Regions from separate parts of the Shewanella sp. GD04112 genome, predicted to be linked through region 3. Evidence: predicted binding sites of a transcription regulator. Region 3 holds the regulator's gene; each other region holds the start of a gene.
The links. The regulator sigma-54, encoded in region 3, starts transcription at its own class of promoters, with help from an activator protein. The targets are predictions, from matches to a motif close to GTTGGCACGNNNNTNGNNT.
Positions count from the first base shown of each region.

Region 1: a site for sigma-54 is predicted at 2,272-2,290, ahead of glnA (glutamate--ammonia ligase). Genes of this name have one in related genera too.
Region 2: a site for sigma-54 is predicted at 1,610-1,628, ahead of N7386_RS14815 (DUF3192 domain-containing protein). Genes of this name have one in related genera too.
Region 4: a site for sigma-54 is predicted at 2,658-2,676, ahead of N7386_RS14885 (DUF1328 domain-containing protein). Genes of this name have one in related genera too.

Region 1 covers NZ_JAOEAL010000001.1:328,589-332,803, reverse strand. The annotation lists gene typA (translational GTPase TypA) at 1-1,388, opposite strand, end outside; gene glnA (glutamate--ammonia ligase) at 2,375-3,784, shown strand; gene N7386_RS01580 (TonB-dependent siderophore receptor) at 4,190-4,215, shown strand, end outside.
Region 2 covers NZ_JAOEAL010000001.1:3,332,167-3,336,381, reverse strand. The annotation lists gene syd (SecY-interacting protein) at 1-261, shown strand, start outside; gene N7386_RS14825 (Zn-ribbon-containing protein) at 364-1,137, opposite strand; gene N7386_RS14820 (hypothetical protein) at 1,137-1,520, opposite strand; gene N7386_RS14815 (DUF3192 domain-containing protein) at 1,668-2,066, shown strand; gene N7386_RS14810 (DUF2789 domain-containing protein) at 2,116-2,349, opposite strand; gene N7386_RS14805 (GNAT family N-acetyltransferase) at 2,494-3,132, shown strand; gene N7386_RS14800 (DUF962 domain-containing protein) at 3,125-3,430, shown strand.
Region 3 covers NZ_JAOEAL010000001.1:782,973-787,187, forward strand. The annotation lists gene N7386_RS03435 (HPr family phosphocarrier protein) at 1-174, opposite strand, end outside; gene rapZ (RNase adapter RapZ) at 161-1,015, opposite strand; gene ptsN (PTS IIA-like nitrogen regulatory protein PtsN) at 1,012-1,455, opposite strand; gene hpf (ribosome hibernation promoting factor) at 1,458-1,745, opposite strand; gene N7386_RS03455 (RNA polymerase factor sigma-54) at 1,774-3,249, opposite strand; gene lptB (LPS export ABC transporter ATP-binding protein) at 3,355-4,086, opposite strand; gene lptA (lipopolysaccharide transport periplasmic protein LptA) at 4,083-4,215, opposite strand, start outside.
Region 4 covers NZ_JAOEAL010000001.1:3,359,262-3,363,476, reverse strand. The annotation lists gene N7386_RS14900 (sigma-54 dependent transcriptional regulator) at 1-166, shown strand, start outside; gene N7386_RS14895 (diacylglycerol kinase family protein) at 241-1,938, opposite strand; gene N7386_RS14890 (hypothetical protein) at 2,092-2,286, opposite strand; gene N7386_RS14885 (DUF1328 domain-containing protein) at 2,309-2,485, opposite strand; gene N7386_RS14880 (DUF6572 domain-containing protein) at 2,912-3,226, opposite strand; gene pfaD (eicosapentaenoate synthase subunit PfaD) at 3,902-4,215, opposite strand, start outside.

The DNA.
Region 1 (4,215 bases), 450 kb from region 3:
CCAGTACCAGAAGTTGCAGTTAAGAACTCAGTTTGGAAACCGATTAAGCCACGGCTTGGGATGATAAAGTCAACGCGCACGCGGCCTTTACCGTCAAGCTGCATGTCTTTCATCTCAGCTTTACGTACACCCAGCTTCTCGATAACTGTACCTTGATGTTCTTCTTCAACGTCAACGGTCAGGGTCTCGTATGGCTCACACAGTTCGCCATCGATGGTTTTTAAGATAACTTCTGGGCGAGAAACCGCTAATTCGTAACCTTCACGACGCATGTTTTCGATCAGGATAGATAAGTGTAATTCACCACGGCCAGATACCGCGAAACGGTCTGGGCTGTCAGTTTCTTCAACACGGAGTGCCACGTTGTGCACTAATTCCTGTTGCAGACGCTCAAGAATGTTACGTGAAGTCACGTACTTACCTTCTTTACCTGCGAAAGGTGAAGTGTTGACTTGGAAAGTCATGGTCAGTGTTGGTTCGTCAACTGACAGTGGTGGCAGCGCTTCAACATTACCTGCAGCACACACAGTGTCAGAAATTTTCAGCTCGCCTAAACCGGTAATAGCCACGATGTCGCCAGCGTTTGCTACGTCAACTTCGGTACGCTCTAAGCCCATGTAACCTAATACTTGGCCCATTTTACCGTTACGAGTCTTACCATCAGCGCCGATCACGGTCACTTGTTGGTTAGTCTTGATGCTACCACGCTTGATGCGGCCAACACCGATAACACCCACGTATGAGTTGTAATCGAGCTGAGAAATTTGCATCTGGAATGGACCTTCAGCGTCAGCTGCAGGTGAAGATACTTTTTCAACGATAGTTTGGAACAGTGGCGTCATATCAGTGCCAACTTCATCCGGATCTAACGTTGCGAAGCCGTTTAACGCAGAAGCGTAAACAACAGGGAAATCTAATTGCTCGTCAGTCGCACCTAAGTTGTCGAACAGGTCGAATACTTGGTCGATAACCCAATCAGGGCGAGCACCAGGACGGTCAATCTTGTTGATAACAACGATTGGTTTTAAGCCTTGGGCGAACGCTTTCTTGGTTACGAAGCGAGTCTGTGGCATTGGACCGTCAACGGCGTCAACCAGCAGTAATACTGAGTCCACCATAGACAGTACGCGCTCAACCTCACCACCGAAGTCGGCGTGGCCTGGGGTGTCTACGATGTTAATGCGGTAGTCGTTCCACTTGATGGCAGTATTCTTTGCCAGAATCGTGATCCCACGTTCCTTTTCAAGATCGTTGGAGTCCATCACCCGCTCAGTAGCTTCTCCCCGGGTTGCAAGGGTTCCTGATTGCGACAGCAGCTTGTCAACCAGGGTCGTTTTGCCATGGTCAACGTGCGCAATAATGGCGATGTTACGTAAATTCTCTAGCACGGATAAACCTCTTACCATCAAACAAAAATAGGGATATTTCAATATTCGTTATAGCAATCTACGTTGAGTCGCCATAAAAAAGCGTGACATTCTACTCCAGAGCGGCCTCGCCGCACAGGATTATTTTTGAACACTTATAAAACAATTTTTTGAGCACTGTGCTCAAAAGGTACTCTCTTGCCCGAGTCAAATAGCCTAAATGCACCGTTAATGCGCAGGCGATTCGCCAGTTTATCTTGTCATCAACTAAGCTAAGCAGCTGAATTCACTGTTTTTCACTCAGTCCTACTTTTATCGCTCGGCCCAAAGCCGCCATAAGTATAGTCAATCCACGCCATCCAGCCGTGATGCGCCACAGTGGGCCATAAAAATAAGCGCAGCAGGCATCAGTTAGCGGTTTCTGCGGATGCCTTTGGCCTCAGTTTCAACAAACTCTATTCCACATTGCGAACAACGCTCTTAATGATCTGATAATTAAGCACTATTCAATATAACCAGCCATAACCGCCCCGCGAAAAACAGCTTAGGTTGCCACAGTTTTGTGACATTATTGCGGGCGATTGAAATAGTGAGCTTGCACGGTTCTCTCGCCACACTAATGTGCTAAATTCGTTGTGCTTTGTTTGGTTTCGAATCTTGTCAAAAGCCAGAATTGAGATATTAATCCGGCTTGCCTCTGTGCTTAATGGGCCGACGAGTTCGGGATAAATGGGCGTTGCGAGATTGCACTCAAGTTGCTTGCACTAAAATGGTGTTGTGACGGTGCGCACCAAAATGGATTAATGCACCAAAATGCCACATGCAAACGCACCAACATAGTGCAACACGAAGTGAATTGTTGTGCACTAAAATATATAGCCTTTGATTATCAACACCTTAAATTGTTGGCATAGATATCGCTATATAGCTTGTAAGTTTGGCTCAAGCGCGACTTGAGTTAAAAGATTATAGAAGGGACATCCCTTTACCCTACCGGAGACTTGAGAATGTCAGTTGAATCAGTTTTAAAGCAACTTGAAGAATTAGAAGTTAAGTTTGTTGATTTACGTTTTACCGACACCAAAGGTAAAGAGCAGCACGTATCTATCCCTGCTCATCAGGTAGACGCTGATTTCTTCGAAGACGGCAAAATGTTTGACGGTTCGTCAATCGCTGGCTGGAAAGGCATTAACGAATCAGACATGGTGCTGATGCCAGACCCAACCACGTTTGTATTAGACCCATTCACCGAAGAAACCACTGCCCTGATCCGCTGTGACATTCTCGAGCCAGGCACTATGACTGGTTATGACCGCGACCCACGTTCTATCGCGAAAAAAGCGGAAGAATACTTACGCTCTACCGGTATCGCTGACACTGTATTAGTTGGACCAGAACCAGAATTCTTCCTGTTCGACGACGTACGTTTCGGTACTGACATGTCTGGTTGTTTCGTGAAAATCGACGCTAAAGAAGCGGCATGGAACTCTGGCACTAGCTACGAAGGTGGTAACACTGGTCACCGTCCATTCGTGAAAGGCGGTTACTTCCCAGTTGCTCCTGTTGACTCATCACAAGACTTACGTAGCGCTATGTGTTTAGTGCTCGAAGAAATGGGGCAAGTCGTTGAAGCTCACCACCACGAAGTGGCGACTGCGGGTCAAAACGAAATCGCAACTCGCTTCAACACTCTGACTAAGAAAGCGGACGAAATCCAAATTCTGAAGTACGTAGTACACAACATGGCTCACGCCTATGGTAAGACTGCGACTTTCATGCCTAAGCCAATCGTTGGCGACAACGGTAGCGGTATGCACGTTCACCAATCTCTGTCTAAAGACGGTGTGAACCTGTTCGCAGGCGACAAATACGCTGGTTTAAGTGAAACTGCACTGTACTACATCGGTGGTATCATCAAGCACGCTCGCGCGCTGAACGCTTTCACTAACCCAAGCACTAACTCTTACAAGCGTTTAGTACCACACTTCGAAGCACCAGTGATGTTAGCTTACTCAGCACGTAACCGCAGCGCTTCAATCCGTATTCCAGTGGTACCAAGCCCTAAAGGCCGTCGTATCGAAACTCGCTTCCCAGATCCACATGCAAACCCATACTTAGGTTTCGCAGCGCTGCTGATGGCGGGTATCGATGGTATCCAAAACAAGATCCATCCAGGCGAAGCTATGGATAAAGACTTGTACGATCTGCCAGCTGAAGAAGCGGCTGAAATCCCACAAGTAGCGACTTCATTAGAAAATGCGCTTGAAAACCTGCAAGCTGACCACGAGTTCTTAACTCGCGGCGGTGTATTCAGCGAAGATTTCATCCAATCTTACATTGCACTGAAATCTGCAGAAGCTGAGCGTGTAAGCCGTACAACTCACCCATTAGAGTTCGAGATGTACTACAGCCTGTAATGGCTAACGGCATCAATTAGCTGCACAACATCTACCAGCCCCGACGGTCTTCTGTCGGGGCTGTTTTGTCTCTATCGCACAGTGATTCCCAATTATTCCCCTGCCTATTCAACACCTCTACACGCATACACTCCGACCTCTCGTTGTTATCTGTCCATTTGTTGTCGCCTCGTGATTTGGGGTGCATAAAAAAGTAAAGGCTTTGTAAATCCAATTAAGAACTATTCTCGATTACAACTATAATAATGCGTCTTTTTTGGAGCCAAAAACGGAATACTCCCTATTCATATTCAGTTAGCGCATTGAATACAACCCATTAAAAACGCTTTCTGGGTCGCGAGGAAAGGCACCACAGTGCAGTCCTTTTGGCTTCTCATGTACCTATTGTTTTTGATGGAGAATACTATGCCTAAGTCTATCGGGCCGATAAG
Region 2 (4,215 bases), 2.5 Mb from region 3:
GCAACTTGGTTTATTGGTTTGCTCGATGAGGGCGATAAGATGCTAACCGTTGATAATGCCGATGGAAGTGTGTGGGTTGAAATCCCTGGCGAGCTACCTTCTGCCCAATTGGCGCCGAGTGTAGCTGAATTTATTGAGGCTTTATCGCCACGTATCGCGCCACCTGTGAAACATGAAGAATTGCCTATGCCAGCGCTCGAACATCCGGGGATTTTTGCCAGCTTTAAACGTATGTGGCACAACCTGATAGGTAAGCGTTAAGCGCGGGGAAATGTTGCAAAGGTCTCTTGAAAAATCCTCTTGCAAACCTGTTTCGCAAACTCGGCTATTTTGCCTGCCGAGTTTGCGCTTCAGTACGGGATGTTATTGATGATCCCAAGACAAATTAGACACTATGCGGCATGGTTCGCATCGAAAGTGGAACATATCTAATAGCGGCTCATCGAGTTTCCAGTCGTGACTGCCACAGCGTGGGCAGGGGCGAGCTAACTCGGATTGCAGATCCTGTCCTCCAACGCGATACAAATAATAGTAAGTGGGGATTTTGGTCAGGTATTCTATTCGGCCGCGTAAGTCCCAACCTCTCCTAAATAAATCACTGTTTGGGCTGGATAATTCTTCCAGCGCGGCAAATTCTGCCTTGGTGGCAGCCGCCATTTGTAACTCATCACAGGCTTGCCACTCGGTTTGCCAGCGGATAACCCGTTTATGATCGCCATTAAAGGTAGCGGGGATTTGGTACAACGGAATGGGCAATAAGTTATCGCCACTTCGCAGGGGCGAGCACATATGCACATAGCTAGTGTAGAGCAGTTGCCAACTGGGTGGCTCAGTGTTACTCACCTCAGAATTAATATCCTGACCGATAAATTTTTCGCGTGGCGCCAGTAGCTTAGCCTCGGTTAATTCCGCCAGCGCTTTTTTCACCCAAGGGCTGTGATAACGATGATTCAAACTGTTTTTTTCAGGCATGAGGAGACGTACTCGAAATTCACCCTCATTAAAGGCCACGGCAAATTCGCGGCCGAGGATTTGGCCATTAGCGCGGTAAGCTTCGAGTAATTGATTGATGGCACGTTCTGCCGCACTGATGGTGGTATCGGCAAAGCATTCAAAGCGCAATTCGGTGACAAACATTAAGCGGATTTTCCTTGGGATTCGAGTTGAGTGACACGTTGTTTCAGCTCGATAAGTTCATTTTTGAGTTGCATGATCTCGTTGTTTTTTAACGCGAGAGCTTGCTCAATGCCCTGTTGTAACTGGGCTAACTGTTGCGCCAGTGTGGCGACTGTGGGTGGCGAAGCTTCGGCGGTATGAGTCTCTTCAACCACGGGCTGTGATTGGGCCGCTAAACGCTCACGCTCGGCTTTGGGTATCGATTTAAACTGCTGTAATCCTTGGATTAACAGCGGCATGGGGATTTTGTTACCGACGCGGCTTTTTATCAGAGCAAGGCTTGGGGTTTTACCGCTGGCTTCGAGTGCGCACGCTGCTGCTAACACTTGGTCAATCGGACTCATAATAAGTGAAATTCCTTAATCTATATCGTGTTTTTCACTAACTTACTGTGATGTGGTTATTTTAGTTCTTATAAATCAATGTATTGCCGTTTGGCATTGATTTTGCTTTTTAAGCATTTTTATAACAAGTACACAGGAAGTCATAATATGAACGCAAATATTAATCGCAAACTCATCGCGGTCACGTTTTTAGGGTTAGCAAGCTTAGGTCTTAGCGGTTGTGTGGTCAATGTCGGTGACAGTGAATCTAAGTGGGATAGCAACGAATCTTGGGAAAAAACACAGGACAAAAACCGCAATAATCTGACTAAGCTCAGCCTTGGTATGAGCAAAGACCAAGTGATGACCCTGATGGGCGCCTCGGACTTTAGCGAATCTTATCTGCAGCAGAAAGACGGCCAAGCCGATAAAGAAGTGTTGGTACTCTTTTATCGCACCCAGCATACCCACAGTGACGGTAAAACCACTAAGGATGAATGCACGCCAATCGTCTTAAGTAACAGTGTGTTAGTCGGTTGGGGCGACACCGCCTACAGCAAAATTTAACGACTCAACGCAACTCGCCATGAAGTGATTCAGTGTCAGCCCTAAGCCATTAGGGCTTTCTTAATTGCACATCGAGCTGCTCGATAAGTTCGGTCCACTGGGCATCGGCCTCTAATGCCTCGGTCAGAAAACTCTTTTGTGCCTGCGTCCAAAATGGCGCTTCGGTTAAGTGTGTCTCAGGGGGAAGTTGATGGGTCGCAATAAACTGCCCTATGGCTTGAGCTTGATTGGCTAATCCCAACTGTTCAAATAGATGACTCAAATCGACCGGCGTTGTATCCATGCTCGCATCCTCTCTGTGTGCCTTTATTTAGGGTATGCAACTCACTGAAAAATGCAATCTATGATTAAAATTTGCACTTTTTAGTTTCCTTGATACAGTGATAATTACTCCTAAGAGTGTGATCTAAATCAAGGAATTCTAATAATGGACAATAATACCTTGGATGAGTGCCGTGCAGTTTATCTCACCGCCGAAGATTTACGCCTCGCCGCTTCGATTCTCTACAACGCCTATCATGACGATCCTTTCTTTGTGGATGCTTTATCCACTTCAGACAAATTCGCCTACGAACAAAAATTACGTGCCGCAATCCGTGAAGAGTTGAATGCGCTCTGGCAGGAGAAGCAAGCATTAATCGGGCTGTTTGACCAAACACGCTTAGTTGGTGTTGCCTGTGTGGTCACTCAGGAAGTGCCCCTCGGGGAGGGCCGCTATTGGCACTGGCGACTCAAGATGTTGCTTGGTACGGGCTGGCAATCGACTCAGGCGATGATGAAGAAAGAATCGAGCATCGTCGAACAGCTACCGAGCGAGCACTGCGGGATCCTACAATTTATTGCCCTTGCGCCCAATGAGCAGGGAAAGGGATTAGGCCATCAACTCGTGCAAGCCGTAGTAAGTTGGTGCGATGAGCAGCCCGAGCTTGAGGGGATTGGAGTTTTTACCACCCAAGAAGCCCATAGCCAGTTATTTATGCAACATGATTTTGTCTCCCTCGGAGAATTGAGCATAGGCAATGTGGCCGGACAATTACTTTTTTACACGGGCCAACAAGATGAATGAACCTTACCGCTCCTTCGCTGAGTTTTACCCTTTTTACCTCTCACAGCACCAAGATTTAACCTGTAGGCGGCTACATTTTATTGGCAGTTTTTTGGTGCTCCTGTTATTCGTCGCTGCGCTGCTTTTCGCAAATGGTTGGCTTTTACTGTTTATCCCCCTAGTGGGATATGGTTTTGCTTGGGTGGGACACTTTGTGTTTGAGCATAATCGCCCCGCGACATTCCAATATCCCTTGTACAGTTTGATGGGTGATTGGGTGATGTTTGCACAAATTCTCACCGGTAAGTTGAAGTGCTAAATGTCCCTTACCAGTGAGAAGCTGACACCCGTGTGAGAGATCGCTTACAAAGGCTGTAGGATAAAATGTTTTCTTACTGACTGTTTTGTAATCACAGCTTTTAAAGTGTATTTAAAATCATGGTGTTATGTTTTAATAAAGCTTGATTGTATGAAAAGTGCGCTAGTGTGTGTTCTTTAACCGAAACAAAAATAACGAGAACCACGTAGAATTAACTCATCGCCAAAGCAAATGGACAGCAAGGATTGCAATACAGGCGAGAGGGACGCAAGAAGCGACGAATTCAGGTTCTTGGATTTGAACCACTGACAGTAGGAAAACTGTCATCTGCCTAGGATAGGCTAAGGAAAAGCAAGGCTGCTTTCTCATGGATGATAGAGGACGTTGTATCTGCTGGGATAGCAGGTTTCAGGATGAAAAGGACAAGCTTAAGGATTAAGCGTTACTGGATGCAGGAAGTATCAAGTAAAAGGATAAGTATAAGGGTGAACAGCTTGTACTAAGGTGAGGAAAGGATTCAGCAGGACGCGATAGGGAAGAGTCACTGGATGTGACAGGAGCCGAAATAGGATATTCGGGTCAAAGGATTGAGTGTAGTGGAGACTTCACTGCACAGGGAAATAAAGGGATAGAAGGACGCTTGCAGGGAGCAAACGATCGCAAGGAAGGTGCAGGGAGCACAATCAAGCAGGATGGCTTGCAGAGGATAAATGGGGTGCACATAGTGCGCCCCTTTCTTTTTTCTATTCTCCTACGCCTTTTTTTACGGTACGTCATAATGTCCA
Region 3 (4,215 bases):
GCCTGTTTCTAGCATAAGTAACCCTAAAACACTGGCGGCAGAGGCCTGTTTTTCACCTTGGATCAGAGTAATGCTGGCATCAAACTCAGACGCAAGCACCACGAGCTTAGTGGCGGCGCGGGCATGTAAACCAAGCTTATTGCAGATGGTGACTTGGCGCTCAAGCTTTGGCATGACTTAACTCTCGGTGTCGGGCATTCACTTTGTGTTTGCCGTTGCTAAAGCGTTTAGCCAGTTGTTCGGCCACGTAAACCGATCTGTGTTGACCACCAGTACAGCCGATGGCGATGGTCAGATAGCTGCGGTTATTACGCTCTAAGTGGGGTAACCAAGTCTCGAGTAAATTCTCGATTTGCCAGATGAACTTATTGACCAGTGGCTGGCGATTTAAAAACTCTGCCACAGGTTCATCTAAACCTGTGAGGGGGCGCAACTCGGGTTCCCAGTGGGGGTTGGGTAAAAAGCGCACATCAAACATAAAGTCGGCTTCGGTTGGCATACCATGCTTAAAACCGAAAGACTCGAAGTTGATCACCAGTTCCTTATCGACACTGCCAAGCAGGATTTGCCGTACTTGGTCGCTGAGTTCATAGATATTCAGATTCGAGGTATCTATGTAGTGATCCATCTGCTGTGACAGGGGCTCGAGCAACTTGCCTTCAAGCTTAATGGCTTCCTGCAGTGATACTCGGCTCTTAGATAAGGGATGTAAGCGCCGAGTCTCGCTGTAGCGCTTTAGCAGTACTTTATCGCTGGAGTTTAAGAAGAAGCTGGTAAGTTCAGTGCCCTCTGGCAGGCTAGCAAGCTGTTTGACGAGTACCTTGTCTTGCTCCGGCAGGTTACGCACGTCGACGCTGATGGCGACGAGATCGTTACTGCCCTTGAGCTGTTCGAGTAAGCTGCCAATCAGCGGCAAAGGAAGATTATCGACACAATAGTAGCCGAGATCTTCCAGCACTCTTAGTGCGACCGATTTGCCTGAGCCTGAGCGCCCTGACACTATGACCAGTTTCATCCAGTGATTACCTGATAGAGTTCCGTTTCATCATGCGTCTTGCGCAATTGCTTCAATATTTGCTTGTCGCTGAGCTTTTCAGCCATGCAGGACAAAGTGCTTAAGTGCTGTTGACATTGGTCAGCAGGCACTAGCAGCGCAAATAAAATGTCGACAGGTTGTTTATCGATAGCATCAAAGGCTATCGGCTCCTCACATTTCACCAATATGGCTATGGGTTGTGTTATATCGGTTAATCGACCATGTGGAATGGCGATGCCGTTACCTATACCTGTGCTCCCCATCTTTTCGCGCGCCACTAGGCTTTCGAAGATCTCTTGAGATGAGAGGGTGGGGTACTGGGCAGCGGCTAAGTCGCTGATAAGTTCCAGTACCTTTTTCTTACTGCCCGGAGTGGCGCAGGTCGTGCATTCCGGCCGCAGTATGGTACGAAGTTCCATTGCTAGTGTTTTGTTAACTTCTCTTTGTGTTTAATAACCTGACGATCAAGCTTGTCGATCAGGACGTCTATGGCAGCATACATATCTGCATGCTCTGAAGTCGCGAAGACTTCACCACCGGTGAGGTTTATTCTCGCTTCGGCAATTTGTTGCATTTTCTCAACATTGAGCACAACGTGCACATTATTGATCTGTTCGAAATGACGTTCAAGTTTTGAAAACTTTTCCTCAACATAAGCCCGTAACGATTCAGTAATCTCGATATGGTGTCCACTCAGGTTTATTTGCATATAAACGTCCTCCGATTTCCACTTTAGGCTATAAACTTTTACGCTGATTGGAAGGGGGAATAAGCATCGCCTCTCGGTACTTCGCAATGGTTCTGCGCGCAACGTTAATTCCCTGTTCTGCCAGAAGTTGTGCCATCTTGCTGTCGCTTAATGGTTTTTTCTGGTTTTCCGCTGCAACCAGTTTCTTAATGAAGGCTCTGATTGCCGTGGATGAGCACTCACCGCCATCATCAGTCCCGACGTGGCTTGAGAAGAAATATTTTAGTTCAAAAAGTCCCTTTGGGGTATGCATGTATTTTTGTGTGGTCACCCGTGAAATGGTGGACTCATGCATCTCTACCGCCTCGGCGATATCGTTTAGGACCATAGGTTTCATGGCTTCTTCACCGTATTCGAAGAAGCCCTGTTGATATTGCACTATGCAGTTTGCCACCTTGAGCAGTGTTTCGTTACGGCTTTCAAGGCTTTTGATAAACCACTTGGCTTCTTGCAGATGCCCGCGGATAAATTGGCTATCGGCTTGGCTTTTAGTGCTGCGTGCCATGGCTGCATATTGTTGATTAACATTGATTTTTGGCATGCAGTCCGGGTTTAACTCGACCACCCAGCGGCCATTTTTCTTCGATACCGACACATCGGGGATGACATATTCTTCATCAACAGGGGTGATGAGTAAGCCGGGGCGAGGGTTTAAGGTTTGGATGAGGGCAATGCTATCGCGCAGATCATCTTCCTTAAGCTTGGTCTTACGCATTAACAATCTAAAGTCGCGGGCGGCGATCAGATCTAAATGATCTTTGATCAACATGCGGGCGTTTTCGAGGTGTGGAGTATCCGGCGCAAAGTGGGAGAGTTGGATAAGCAGACATTCGCTTAAATCCCTTGCGGCGACACCAACGGGATCGAAGTGTTGAATGCGCTTGAGTACGGCTTCGACTTCATCCAGTTCTATCTCTGGATTGCCCATGGCCTCGAGGATATCTTCAGTACTTTGAGTGAGATAACCCTGATCGTCGATGGCATCAATAATCGCGGTGGCGATGGCTAAATCGGTTTCAGAGAAGGGCGTGAGGTTTTTCTGCCATTCTAAATGTTCGTACAGGCCTTCACTGGTTTCCCCTTGGAAGGGCATGTCATCTTCACGGCTGGCGCCAGCACCTGAGTTTGGTGATGCGGTAAAGACTTCATCCCAAGTGGTGTCCATGGGGAGTTCTTCGGGCAGGGATTCTTTGGTCAGCGACTCGGCAATGTCTACGGTGGAATTGTCTTGTTCCTGTGGCTGAGCTGTCGTTTCGCTAAAGTCGGTATCGGCGATATCTTGCTTACGTTCGGTAGGCGCGTCGAATTGCTCCTCTTCCAGCTCGAGAAGAGGATTAGAGTCTAAGGCTTGCTGGATCTCTTGCTGCAGTTCCAATGACGACAATTGCAACAGACGAATGGCCTGTTGAAGTTGTGGCGTCATGGTTAACTGTTGACCCAGTTTGAGCTGGAGTGACGCTTTCATGTTACCGCTGATCCCTACGTTATTATTTTGAATTTAGGCCGCTTGTTATCATATTGATGGTGCTGATAAGCCAAAATTCAAGGCTAATTGGCTCTGTTTAAGTAACTATAGCCTGAATTGTTCACCTAAGTACACAGCCCTAACTTGCTGATTGTCTAAGATCTCTGCGGGAGTTCCTTCGGCAATCAGGTTTCCGTGACTGACAATGTAAGCATGTTCACAGACGTCTAAGGTTTCGCGCACATTGTGGTCTGTGATCAGTACCCCAAGGCCTCGGCTCTTGAGTTGTTCGATGATTTTCTTGATATCGATAACCGAAATCGGGTCGACACCGGCGAAGGGTTCATCGAGCAGAATAAACTTAGGATTGGCCGCTAAGGCGCGGGCAATTTCGACGCGGCGACGTTCACCGCCCGATAACGACATGCCTTGGCTATCGCGAATATGGGTGATATGGAACTCTTCGAGCAGATGTTCCAGCTCTTCTTCGCGTTGATCGCGATTGAGCTCTTTACGGGTTTGCAGTACCGCCATGATATTGTCGTGCACGGTCAGCTTGCGAAAGATACTGGCTTCCTGTGGCAGGTAACCAATGCCTTTGCGGGCGCGCAGGTGCATAGGATCGGCAGTTAAATCATCATCGTCGATAAAGATATGGCCTTTATCACTTTTGACTAAGCCCACGACCATGTAAAAGGTGGTGGTTTTACCTGCGCCGTTTGGGCCGAGTAGGCCGACGACTTGACCCGTTTTGACCGTCAGACTGACATCTTTCACAACCTGACGACTCTTATAACTCTTAGCGAGATTCTGTGCTTTTAAGGTGATTTGGGTCATTTAGAATCCTGTTTTTTCACAGGTTTGTCCGCTGGCTGATTCTTGAGCTCTTCCTGATAGTTGTCAGGTTGAATAATGGTAATCACGCGATCATCGCCGCTACCCGTGCTCTCAGCGATTAGTTTCTGC
Region 4 (4,215 bases), 2.6 Mb from region 3:
AGCGCTTGAAACGAGTCTGGGCAATAAGACCGACACCGCCGAGCAGCTTGGGATCAGCGTTAAAACCCTCTATAACAAGCTCAGTAAATATGAGCAGGAGTCAGATGCTCAAACTGTTGTTGATGCCGTTAGCGAAGATTCCGTTAGCAATAGCGTCGCCAAGTAGTGACCTACATAAAATGCCTGAAAATAAGCTAATGCATTGATTCAGCTTTTGATTCAGAGTTGATTCTGAATGTGTTAGCTTATTTGGGGCTCTAACTGCGGTTCAGCATTTTGCGCTTGATAGGGCACAAACACCTTCAAAGAGGCGGGCAGGATATCGATATTGAGTTGCTCCGGCTCACAAATCTCGCCATCAATCACATACTTGCATGGGGGCTGACTGCTGATCTTCACCTTTTTCGCGTGGGCATGTTTCACTTTACCCGTGTTGGCCGAGGGCGCAGAGTCGCTATTGGCGGCCTCTTTAATCCAGCCGGTAAAAGCCAGTTCAGCCAGACTGATAAGCTGTTCATTCGGCTCATTATTTGAATCTAACCAAGTGATATCCAACAAGCCGTCGGTCATATTGGGTTCGCCCTTACCTTGGGCGAGTAAGCTGGTAAAAGGTGCGGCATTGGCAACCACTAGGCTGTGGGTTTGCACTGTCATTGGGGTTTGGTCATCTAAAGTCAGCTGCAACTCGAGGTTGGTGTCGGTGTTCACCGCGCGCCACAAACCATCGAGGTAGGCGAGTTGGCCGAGGGCATTTTTACGCTCGCGGCTCGCCGACTCAATCATTTGCTGCTCAAACCCAATGCCGACCAGCAGTAACACCAGTCGCGCATTGCAACGCGCTGTGTCTATGGTCTGTGTCTGGCCTTGGATAATATTATCAAGGGCTTGGGAGACGGCATTGAGCTTACTGCTTAAACCAAAGAGGGCGTGTGACAGGGCATTAGTGGTGCCTAGCGGGATAATGCCTAAGGTGATATCGGTGTCGATAATCTCCGCCGCGACCTCTGTGACTGTGCCATCGCCCCCGCAAGCGATGATGATATCGGCGCCCTGAAGCCGGGCTTTTTTCGCTTGGGTTTGGGCGCTAATCTCTGGCGTGGTGAGCGCTAACTGCACCTCAAAATAGCGTTTCAGCTCAGTGCAAATTTGTTCGCCATGGCTCTGCCATTTACCCGCGCCAGAGACGGGATTGGCGATAATCCAGGCTCGCTTATGCAGTTTGATTTCCCCTTGAGTGTACATCTGCTCCAGCGCTTTGAGTTGCCAGCGATTTAACCCTGCGGTTTTACGAATGCTTTTAATCTGTTGCAGCACCTCGGCGAAGCTGAGCTCGGGGCGGCGGCACATAAGATAAGCGGCCAGCACCATTACGGAGCGCCCGCGGCCGAGCGCACAGTGGATTAATACCCGCTTTTGGGCGCGTACTTGACGGTGTAACCAGTTAATCGCCTGATTTAATTGGGCGCTAGTTGGCACGCTGTGGTCAAGAATAGGGATATTCAGATAGTCGATATGATCCTCATACAGGGACACATCGAGGCCGTCGAATTCGGCGGTGACATCTAAAATAGCGGTAATGCCATAACGATTCAGTTTAGGTAAATCGGCAGCGCTTAAGCGGCTACCCAAGTATAGATATTTATCAATGGCTTGCATTGAAGGCACGCTATCGCGGCGCCGAGCCCAGAGATTATAGAGTCGGCATCCTAATAAAAATGGAATAAAGCCCCAACGGATATACCAAGGGATGGATCCATCCTGACGTTTTCTAAAAATACTGGCGAGATTAAACCAATAGGCCGAGCCGACAAGGGCGAGGGATAGGCTGCTCCATGCCCAAATAAAGGTGAGGATAGGGGAGTGGCCCGTTACGGCAAAATAGCCAAATAACAGTGCTCCGAACAGGTAGAAATACTTAATGTGGATCCTACTCAGCATTGGCATCTCCTCCATTGATAAGCGGCGAGCCTCAGGGAAACCCACTTTATCGTGACCAATAGCTGTCGCGATAAAGTGGCTCGGTGGTACTCAATTGAACTGTGGTTCCCTGATAGGCTCGTTTGCGGGGCTCACTACTCTCCGTCATCCGTCCTAGCAGCGGGTATCTTTCGCTTTAACGCCTTCTTTCAGTTCTTCACAGGCATCTTCAATCGCATTGCCGGTATCTGTGATGGCTTCATCGATTTTTTCGCCTGCGTCCTCGGCGTGATTGTCGCTACAGGCTGACAGTCCAAAGGTTAATAATAAGGCTAAAAATGCAGTGGTAATCATGGTCATAGGTTTCATATCGATTCTCCTTTTATCCAATTTAAGCGCGTGGTACCTTGCCCTTAAGGGCATTGACCAGCAGGGAAATCACAAGTAATACAATAAATAAGAAGAAAATAATCTTTGCGATCCCCGCTGCGGCGCCAGCGATCCCCGTAAATCCAAACAGTCCGGCGATAATGGCCACAACCAGAAACATTAAGGTCCAACCTAACATAGCCACCTCCTTTGTCTTATTTCGGTTTTTCTGTCTTCTTTCACTCTGCATGTTTACATCGAGCGAGCTAGTGGAGTTCGTTGTTGAGAGCTAGTTGAGTAAGTTGAATGTGCCAAGTTGCGTCTTACATCCCGTTATCACTCAATCCCGCAATAAACTCACAATGGGGATATTGCGAGCTTAATGCCAATTTTGAGGTTTTAATTTAATTTATTGAATATTAAGATTATTTTTAAATGCTGTACTGACGGGAGTATTGGTTGATATAAGCGTAATAGGCAATTTTTACCTGTGATTCGGTAAGAGTTGCAGTGAGGAAATAGAGGGAAGCAGCATAAAAAAGCCGATAGCTTTTGAGTATCGGCTTAGATTAAGGTATCGATTGCAAAATTGAGAATACGACTACAGTTAAGTGATACTATTTGGCTAAGTGAAAACCTGATAACCAAACTGAATACCTACTTGATTAATGATGTCTGTGCATTGTGATAGGAACCGCGTTGCTAATGCTGTTGGCTCATATTTGCACATAATATTAATTTTAAACTCTCTCCCACGTGAATCTGGATAGCTTTCAAATACCTCGCCAGACTCGAGAAAAGCCAAGTAGATATTAATCTTTTCCTGAAGGAGCAAGAGATGCTTATCATCCCATTCCAAATGATCTGAGATGGTTAGCACGACGACACCTTCATTATCTATTCCAATGGCGTCAATTGAATCTTGATCTTCTATGCTCATAGATATTCAACTCTAATGGATTGCGGCAAATCTCACCTTCAATAACTTGAAGTGGCAAAACTTAAGTCTTTAATTTTATTGTTTATTTTTGGTTGTGATTCATTTCTATCAGAGCCAGTGCATCAGTACAGTTCTTTTGGGTTTTGTATAACGAATTGTTTGTAATGTATTGAATATTAAGGCTCGATAATAAGGATTATTTGAAATAATGTGCAAAACGATACTTTTGAATGATAAAAATCCTTATTAACAAACCATGATTTATATAAAGTTTTGGGACGATTGCATTTATCAACGTCTCCCACCCAATTTTAAATCTTGCCTCATGTATTGGATTGATTGCAGATAAGTGTTGCAGGCGAGCATTGTCGCGCTACGTTCTGTGACAAGAGTGACCATCGGAAAAAGGGATTTTTCCGTTGAGCCCCCAAGGATGGGTTTACGGCGTGCCACTGAAGTGACAATGCAGAGCGGAAACGGAACTCAGATGGTTTTTTAGATTGATTTGATAGAAATCAACCATGCCGAGCGGATACTGAACTTCAAACAATATTCGAGATTATTTAATAAGTTGCAAGCGACAAGTAAATACTAAATATCCTTTGTACTAAAACGAAGTCAAAAAAGCGGGTTAAGTTTTCACTTAACCCGCTTAATAAGGTTTAGCAAAGCGAATTAGCAGCGTTGCAGTGGTTTCCAGCGTTGCAGGCTGACTGGAATACTTACCCCTTGGGATAACAACAGGTTAATCCGTGCTTGGTAGGCCGCGCCTTGCATCAAATGTTTAGCCAAATCCACAGCATTGCGCTCGCGATAATCATCTAAATAACTACCTTTTGCCCAGGCATTAAAGGCGCCGAGGGCGGGGCCTGCCCAAATCTGGTAATCCATTTCGCGGCCAACTTCACCTGTGTTTGACCAGCGGCTCGAAAGACCCAAATACCAGCGGAAAATCAGTGCCATTTTACGTTTTGGATTATCCAGCGCGC